Regions from separate parts of the Paenibacillus sp. G34 genome, predicted to be linked through region 2. Evidence: riboswitches for the same ligand, from Rfam matches in the RefSeq annotation. Region 2 holds a riboswitch; each other region holds the start of a gene.
The links. Region 2 has a riboswitch for thiamine pyrophosphate ahead of thiM (hydroxyethylthiazole kinase). Riboswitches for the same ligand answer to the same signal wherever they lie in the genome.
Positions count from the first base shown of each region.

Region 1: another riboswitch for thiamine pyrophosphate. It lies ahead of AC1VYS_RS02390 (ABC transporter substrate-binding protein); the one in region 2 lies ahead of thiM (hydroxyethylthiazole kinase).
Region 3: another riboswitch for thiamine pyrophosphate. It lies ahead of thiC (phosphomethylpyrimidine synthase ThiC); the one in region 2 lies ahead of thiM (hydroxyethylthiazole kinase).
Region 4: another riboswitch for thiamine pyrophosphate. It lies ahead of AC1VYS_RS16510 (thiamine phosphate synthase); the one in region 2 lies ahead of thiM (hydroxyethylthiazole kinase).

Region 1 covers NZ_CM166469.1:502,086-504,288, forward strand. Annotated here, with positions in the region: gene AC1VYS_RS02390 (ABC transporter substrate-binding protein) at 1-1,025, opposite strand, end outside; TPP riboswitch at 1,242-1,354, opposite strand; gene AC1VYS_RS02395 (hypothetical protein) at 1,722-1,901, opposite strand.
Region 2 covers NZ_CM166469.1:1,036,932-1,039,134, reverse strand. Annotated here, with positions in the region: gene AC1VYS_RS04640 (radical SAM/SPASM domain-containing protein) at 1-344, opposite strand, end outside; TPP riboswitch at 574-676, shown strand; gene thiM (hydroxyethylthiazole kinase) at 1,024-1,833, shown strand; gene thiD (bifunctional hydroxymethylpyrimidine kinase/phosphomethylpyrimidine kinase) at 1,833-2,203, shown strand, end outside.
Region 3 covers NZ_CM166469.1:742,675-744,877, reverse strand. Annotated here, with positions in the region: gene thiC (phosphomethylpyrimidine synthase ThiC) at 1-1,086, opposite strand, end outside; TPP riboswitch at 1,579-1,692, opposite strand; gene AC1VYS_RS03440 (IclR family transcriptional regulator) at 1,847-2,203, opposite strand, start outside.
Region 4 covers NZ_CM166469.1:3,662,232-3,664,434, forward strand. Annotated here, with positions in the region: gene thiO (glycine oxidase ThiO) at 1-589, opposite strand, end outside; gene AC1VYS_RS16510 (thiamine phosphate synthase) at 674-1,348, opposite strand; TPP riboswitch at 1,598-1,707, opposite strand; gene AC1VYS_RS16515 (ABC-F family ATP-binding cassette domain-containing protein) at 1,747-2,203, opposite strand, start outside.

The DNA.
Region 1 (2,203 bases), 530 kb from region 2:
TCGTTGGTGTATGCTTTCGTTACATCGATCTCTTTATCCAGCAGTTTCTTGCTGAACATCCAGTCGGTGTAATTCTTCCACACCTCTTCCTTTTGTTCACCCCAGCGCGGTGCATCATCTTTGTATTTCGGGCTGAGCCACTTTTGGCTTGCGATTACTAATTCTTTGTCCAGATCGGGAACAGCTTTGATCAAAATGTTCGCTGCTTCTTCAGGGTGATCTATCGCATATTGATATCCTTCAGAAGTGGCCTTCAGGAAAGCCTTCACCAGTTCAGGGTCTTTCTGAATCGTCTGTTCATTGGTCACGAGTACAGGTGTGTAGTAGTCCAGCGCTTTGGCATAATCCTTCACATATAACATGTCAATTGGTTCCCCGCGTAATTCAGCCTCAATTCCCGTCCAGGCGTAGAATATCCACGCAAAGTCGATGTCCCGTTTCACGGCTGTGAAAAAGTCGGCATCGCCCATGTTAATCTTTTTGACTTTGGATACGTCGGCACCTTCGCCCTCCATAATGGATTGCATCACCGCTTCTTCTACCGGGGAACCCCAGCCGCCGTAAGTTTTACCTTCAAAGTCTTTAGGTGATTTGATCTTACGATCCACTGGAGCGGCAAAACCGGATGTATTATGCTGAATAACTGCGGCAATCGATACAAGCGGAACGTCCTGCGTACGCGCCTGAGTTACACTTTCCTGATAACTGACGCCAAACGGTACCTCACCCGAGGCAACCATCGTATCCGCACCGCCGGCTCCCGGCTGTACAATCTCCACATTTAAACCCGCTGCTTTATAAAAACCTTGGTCCACCGCTGCATACAGACCGGTATGATTCGTATTTGGAGTCCAGTCGAGCACGACTTTTACATCTTTCAGTGCAGTACTGCTCCCCTCATTGGTTTGGTCCGAACCAGTCGCATTTTTCTGCTCTGCTGGAGCAGCTTCTTTGCCACCACATGCAGCTAGGGTAACGAGTAGCACACACATGAGTAACATTCCCATCGTTTTACGCCATTTCATCGTGTTTCTCTCCTTCGGTATGTCCGGCCTGATGGCACGGGGGTACTCCTTGGCTTCATATCCAATCCCTTTGCATAAATCGACGAATTTATACTCGCGGGTTATCCGAATAACGTCATTTTTCTGTTTCTGCATGTCAAAAGAAAACAAAAAAAGCGCCCCGTAATCCGGGACGCGTGCAGGCGTGAGAGAGTGGCGTTCAGCTTATAGCTGTGCCGTTGCAATATACTCCGATTCCTACGCTGGCATGATCCAGATCAGGTCTAAGGGTTAGTATCTTGATGGGATACACTCTCAGCCGGCCAATTCCGACTCCCCTGGGAAACTATGAAGTTACGGGCATTACTAGGTGTAATTATAGGCCAGTGACTGGATTGTGTCTAGGGCATATCTTGAAACCTACTGAAGTGCATCTTTTACCCCTTTTTCGCCCCTGTTAAGTCACCGCCCCTTGACGTGCCCTGGCACGCCTCCGATTGTCTATAATGATCCAAGTTACAGAAAGGATGAGTATATTGCCAGTAAGTAAGCAAGAAAGAACAATTGATTTTTGGTTTTTCGATCTTATAAGCAAACTCCCCATACATTCCAAGTTTCTATAACATCTGGAATGTGGGGAGTGTGCTAGGTTAAACGAATCTAGTTCTGAAAAGAATCAGATATGATTTGATGTAAACTTTATGTTTATTGTCTTTTTTAATTAGTTCTAAAGTAAGCTATACCATAAAAAATACCAACAATGACGACTGCTAAAACCAAAGTCGTTATTATTCCGCTCTTTAAAGAACTTCCCTGAGCTTGATGAGCCATTTCTTCTGCTCTTCGTTTGGTGGCTTCATCCTCGGAACCATTTAGATTATTGGGTTTCATATTCATAAAGTCACAGCTCCCTTCGGTAGGTATATTTTAGCATATTTACCATGATATGTGTAGATAATGCAAGGTACCTTTGGATTCCGGAAATTCTCCAGAGACGTAATGATTGCTTATAACGTCTATTTTGTTATTTCAACTCCCCAAGCATTTTTCTCCTGTTGTCCTCATTGTGAGCACTCTATATTTTCGTCCTTTTTTCTTCCAAACACCTCTTTATCTTAGACGTAATAATGAATGATGTTCGTTATAATGAAACAAGAACATATGTTCCCTTAACTTCCGATTCATGCTAATTTATATTT
Region 2 (2,203 bases):
TCATGACCATCAAAGCTGTGCAGTGAGAAATTCATCTGTCTCAGTGCAGGTTTACCCAATAATTTATGCTGTGTCTTCGGCAGCAGTGTACCGTTGGTCGTAATGTTAACTTTAAATCCCTTGGCATGAGCCATATCCAGCAGCAAGTCAATTTTGGGATGAAGGAGCGGTTCCCCTTTGACGTGCAGGTAGATATGTTTCGTGTGTGGTTTGATCTGATCCAATATATTATTAAAGACTTCAGGGTCGATAAATCCTTTGGCTCGCTTCGTTTGCGGACAAAAACTGCATGCCAAATTACAGATGCTTGTAATTTCAATATATACTTTCTTGAACGTTTTCAACTCAGGGTCCCCATTCTGCCGGGAGGAACAACAGTCCTGCCCTCATTCGTAGTACGGCCATATGAGCCAATCCCCATTATATCGGGTTAACGAGCCTAGGTAAATCGTAATCAGAGGATCCCAACAAAAGTCCAGTATATTTTCATCATAATTTCAAAACACACATACCCTCCCTATTTACATTAAGCCAAGTTGGATATATGCTGAGGACATAACTGCATATCTTGTACATTTACACTGGGGGAGCCTTGCGGCTGAGACGAATACGACGATTCGGACCCTTTGAACCTGATCTGGATTATACCAGCGGAGGGAAGTGGAGCAGCTTTTATTGGCAGTGGATGATCTCTATCCTTAATGGGGTCAACTTCAGTTCAAACGTATAGCTCCGCTCATTTCTCCGGAAATGGGCGGGGCTTTTTTGAATTTTGGCGATGTGGTTACTAGTGTGCTGGTTGCTTGATGACCGAGAAACTAGCCGTTCAAAATAAAAATTTCGAAACAAGGAAAATTCCTTTCCCGAGTATGGATTCAAATGTTCCGAATATAAAATCTCTGTCATCCCGTGAGAAGAAAGCAGTTATTGGGAGCATGATGCAAAATGCTCTTCTTGTCGATATCTGAGTGTGATTCACTCTCATCACCATCAAGATCATTCGAAATCAAGGAGGAAATGGCGATGTCTTATCTGGAACGTGTACGATCACTCAATCCTTTGGTTCATAATATTACCAATCTTGTGGTTGCCCCTTTTACGGCAAATGGTCTGCTTGCCCTCGGAGCCTCTCCGTTTATGGCCTATGCTCAGGAAGAAGTCGCTGACGTCGCTCGAATGGCTGGCGCGGTGGTTCTGAACATCGGCACATTGGATGAAAGGGTCATTCAAGCGATACGTCTAGCCGGACAATCAGCTAATGCACATCATGTACCTGTTGTACTTGATCCTGTCGGTGCAGGAGCCACAACATATCGCACGGATACAGTACAGATGCTGGTTCGTGAGCTTCGCCTTACGGTATTGCGAGGCAATGTCGCCGAAGTCGCTCATGTCATTGGTGTACCATGGAATATCAAAGGTGTGGATGCCGGGGCTGGCGAGGGAGACCGAATAGACATTGCCGAGCGGGCAGCGCAACAGCTTGACTGTATTGTTGTCATTACAGGCCAGTACGACATTATTACTGACGGATATCATACTTTCCTCACAAGCAACGGACATGCATTGCTCACCCAAGTTACCGGGGCAGGCTGTCTGCTCAGCTCAGTTATTGGTGCTTTTGCTGCGATTGCCAAGCCGAGGCGCGACTTGCTGAACAGTGTGGTGGAGGCTGTCTCAACCTATGGTATAGCCGCTGAACAGGCTGCAGTGCGAACGGCTCATCAGGGGCCGGGCAGCTTTCAGATTGAATTGTTAAATCAACTGGCGCAGGTCACACCTTCACTGTTCTCCGAGCATGCACAAATCCGTCAGATTCGTGGAGGTGTGTAATGAATATTGCTCAAGCGTTAACGATTGCCGGGTCTGATAATGGTGGCGGTGCAGGAATTCAGGCGGACCTCAAAACCTTTCAGGAACTTGGTGTATACGGCATGACGGTCATTACTGCAATCGCCGCGCAGAACACAACAGGGGTTCAAGGCGTGTTTCCAATTGATTATGATGGCATTGCACAGCAACTTGATTCAACGGGAACCGACTTTCAGCCGCGTGCCATCAAGACAGGTATGCTGTATAGTGCAGAGATTATTCGTCTTGTTGCGGCAAAATGGCAGCAATTCGGCTGGTCTAATCTGGTCATCGATCCGGTGATGGTTGCCAAAGGAGGTGCGCCTCTGCTGCAACAGGAGGCTGTGCAAGC
Region 3 (2,203 bases), 290 kb from region 2:
ACGCAGCCCATCCCCGAGGGAGAACGCCACATCATACCTTTTCATAATCTCGCAGATTTCTTCAAAATGGGTGTACAAAAAGTTCTCCTGATGATGTGCCAGGCACCACGCTGCCATAATCGATCCGCCTCTAGATACTATTCCTGTCATCCGTTTCGCTGTCATCGGAATATATCGGAGTAACACACCCGCATGAATTGTAAAATAGTCCACGCCCTGCTCAGCCTGTTCAATCAGCGTATCCCGGTACAACTCCCAAGTGAGTGCCTCAGCCTCGCCATTCACCTTCTCCAGCGCCTGATACAGCGGCACCGTACCAATCGGCACCGGGGAGTTACGGATGATCCACTCCCGTGTCGTATGAATGTTTTTGCCTGTCGAGAGATCCATCACTGTATCCGATCCCCAGCGCACAGCCCAGGTCATCTTCTCCACCTCCTCCTCGATGGAGGAAGATACAGCGGAATTACCTATGTTGGCGTTGATCTTCACGTGAAAATGACGCCCAATCAACATGGGCTCGCTCTCCGGGTGATTGATGTTGGAGGGAAGAATTGCCCGCCCGATTGCCAACTCCTGACGCACAAATTCAGGCTCTACCCCTTCACGGATAGCGGCATACTCCATCTCAGGTGTAATGACTCCCTGCCGCGCATAATGCATCTGCGTGACACAACGTCCGGCCTGAGCACGTAATGGTTGCCCGCGGAATCCCGGGTACTCCTCTGCCCCGGCTATCCGTCCTCCAGGCTTTAATCCGTTATCCTCCGGTTTCACGGCGCGCCCCTCATATGCTTCGACATCACCTCGCTCCATAATCCAGTGATTTCGGAGCGCAGGTAGTCCCTTCCGAATATCCATCTGGAATTCGGGATCGGTCATCGGGCCGCTCGTATCGTAGACACGCAGCGGCTCATTATGCTCCACCCCTTGGGGAGTATTCGTGTCATGAAGGGCAATTTCACGCTCCGGTACAGCAATGTCCGGTCGTGAGCCCTGAATGTAGACTTTGCGGCTGCCCGGGAAGGGTTGAACCCCTCCAGCCGCACCGGTTTCCTTTTCCACCGGATGACCATCGCGTCCCATTTCCTCTATTCCCATCTGCTGCCCCGTTTGGTTATGTGTACTCATGTCTCCTGTTTCCTCCTCTGTGATCTTCTTTTGCGCTATGTCTTCACCAATGCGTCAGTTGCAACTACCACACCTGCCCGGGAATCTCCAGAGCACAGAAGCACAGCAGGAATGATCCCGCCCAAGCAGCCAAATAAGATCCAAGAGACAGATTTTTATGCACAGTCAGCACAAGCATGAAACATGAGACACTTCACCTAGACATTCAGGCATGGATGTTGGCATTGGTTATGCTCTCTGATCATCCCGTCGCACTAATCTGCGAATCTCATGCTTTCTTCAAGAGATTTAACGATCGTGAAGCACAACGAATGAGTCTCTGCTTACCGCTGTATATAAAAAAGCCGGTTCCGAAGGAACCGACTGATGTCCATCACCGTACACGCAACAAGAGAAATTTGCTGCAAAACAGCATCGATCCCAGGTTAACGCCCGTAGTGTTTGTGGTCATATGGCCGATTACTTCCCTACGCTGGTATGATCCAGATCAGGTGCAAAGGGTCCGGAATCTCATGCGATCCCGTCTCAGTCCGGACAATTCGGACTCCCCCAGTAACGTAAACGTATTGCGACAATCATGCCGCTGCTCAGCTTAAAATATCAACCGACCCCGCGGAGTCGTCCATTACAGACTAGCGTAATCCGGACATAAATACAACCTTAATATTCCAGAGAGAACATTCCTTTCGGGCAAAACTTCAAGCAAGAGCCCACCCTACGACAACATAAGTCCCATTTGCACAGCGGCTTCTTTCAACACAGGTGCGTACTCATGTAATGTATCCTGCGAGAGCCTGCTAACAGGTCCAGACACGGAAAGTGCTGCTGCAATGTTACCTCTACGATCCATAATTGGCACGGATACGGCGGCAGCTCCCGGCTCACGTTCCTCATAACTGGTAGCATAGCCGTTCACACGAATGTCTTCCATCTGAGCCAGATATACGTCCGGGTCGATAAATACAGGCCATTCCGGGCCGTTCATCAGTTCCTCGCGATCCTCATCAGCGGCAAATGCCATTAACACTTTGCTGGAAGCGCCTACGGAAAGCGGCAGTCTGACACCTACAGG
Region 4 (2,203 bases), 2.6 Mb from region 2:
TCGCATAAGCTCTAGTCAACGACACAGGCAACGCTTCACTCTCCAGCGGTCTGTAATAAGCGCCATAGGTTTCCCTGTTCAGCCATTCTGCTTCTCGTTGCACCGTGGGACGGTCCCACCAAAATTGCTCTGCGCCCGAAGAAGCTTTCTGTTTGTCCTTGTATCGATTTAAATCACTATATGATCGAAACGGTGTGATAAACCCGCTGCGCCTCAATCCAAAATCTATACCACTCAGAGCGGATAAATGCTCTTTGTGCTTATGCAACAATTCTCTGCTATCATACGCGGCTTTTGCCATGACTGGGTGTGCAAAAGCTTCACTATCTGCTGCAAGCATGCCGGCAGCTGCGCTGGAGGCTCCACCGGCAATCTGGGATTGCTCAACAAGAAGTACTTCCTGGCCTCTCGATGCCAGCTCAAAAGCAATCGCACAGCCTATAACCCCTCCGCCCACAATGATCGTTTCTGAATGCAAAGCTCCCTGTGATTCTGTTGAAGTTGAGGATATAGACATTGTTGTAACCTTATGTTCATCATTCGATGGGGCGACAGTTCCCTCGAGTGGACTCATTCCGCTCTGATTCATTTTCTCATCTCCTTGATTGCATTTTAAGCAACATTCAGATAATGCTTAATTGAGATCATTCACGTTATTTTGATGGAGAATCATTCACTTTACCGCTTCCATAGCCTGTTTTAAAAGAGCGGCAGCATGGGCCGGATTTTTTTGTTGTAATACACCTGAGATGACAGCGGCCCCCCTGGCTCCCGCAGATATAACGGCCTGAATGTTATTCGTCTCAATCCCACCGATTGCTATAACAGGTACTTTCACACTAGAGCATACTTCGGTTAACGCTTCTAATCCCCTTGGTGTTATATCCGGTTTGCTTGCACTTGGGTATACATGCCCGAAAAAAAGATAATCTGCGCCATACTCTTCTGCAATTTTTGCTTCGTGCAAGGAATGCACGGATATTCCTAACCGAAGCCGCAGGTTATGTTTGTTTTTCTGCGTTATCGTTACTTTCGCTTTTTGCAGCATATCTTGGCTCCAATGTGTCCCTTGATAAAAATCGCCTGATGAAAACAGGTTCGCACCGTTGATCACAATGCGGGAGGCTGGGACACCCGACTCTACCATCAACTTCGCCCAGTTGAAGCATTCCTGCTGCGAAAGCTGCTTTTCGCGGATGTGAATGCATTGCACATAAGGCCATATCTCTTTGGCTGCTTTTAGCATAGCTACCCGTTCACCTTGATTCGTAGATATCACATGTAACTCAAAAAAAGGATGGCTTGGGGACCGTTCATTTAATTCGTTCTCTTCATGCTCAGTCACCATTGGATGCAATCTCGTTTTCCCTCCTTTCAGATTTGAGAACGTCCTAACGAAAATAAAATCAAAAAAAGCCACTCCCGTAGGGAGTGGCTGCGTATAAAAAAGGTTCAGTTCAATAACAAACATTCGACGAATACCTGGTAAACAGTCTAATCCGTAACCCTATAACTGTCTGCTCATGTATTGAGATGCCTGTATCACGATGTAGTAAAGATCCCATCTTAACATTGAAGAATCATTTACTATCGTTTTTGCTGAAACGCGCCACTTCCCTACGCTGGTATGATCCAGATCAGGTGCAAAGGGTCCGGAATCGCATTCTTCCATCTCAGCCGCATCGTGCGGCCCCCCTAGTGTTCATATGAAGTTGTAGCCTATATTACCACAACCGGTTTTTTTTGTCATTGTGCTTTTTCAGACCACTCTTCTACATTCCATGTTTTGGTGACCCAGCCTTCATAAAAATCCGGTTCGTGAGATACAAGCAAAACAGTTCCCTTGTATTCCTGCAACGCACGCTGCAGTTCAGCCTTCGCCGTTACATCCAGATGGTTCGTCGGTTCGTCAAACAGAACCCAGTTGCTTTCACGCATCAACAGCTTACACAATCGGACTTTAGCCTGCTCTCCTCCACTTAGCATGTTAAGAGGACGAGTGATATGCTCATTTTTCAGACCACAGCGTGCAAGGTGACCTCGCACTTCATTCTGTGTCAAATGTGAAAACTCGTTCCATACATCATCGATCGGTGTAATATTTCCCGCTCGCACTTCCTGCTCGAAGTAAGCTGTCTCCAGATAATCTCCAAGGAATGTTTTACCGCTGATCGGCGCAATTTTGCCCAAAATTGTTTTGAGG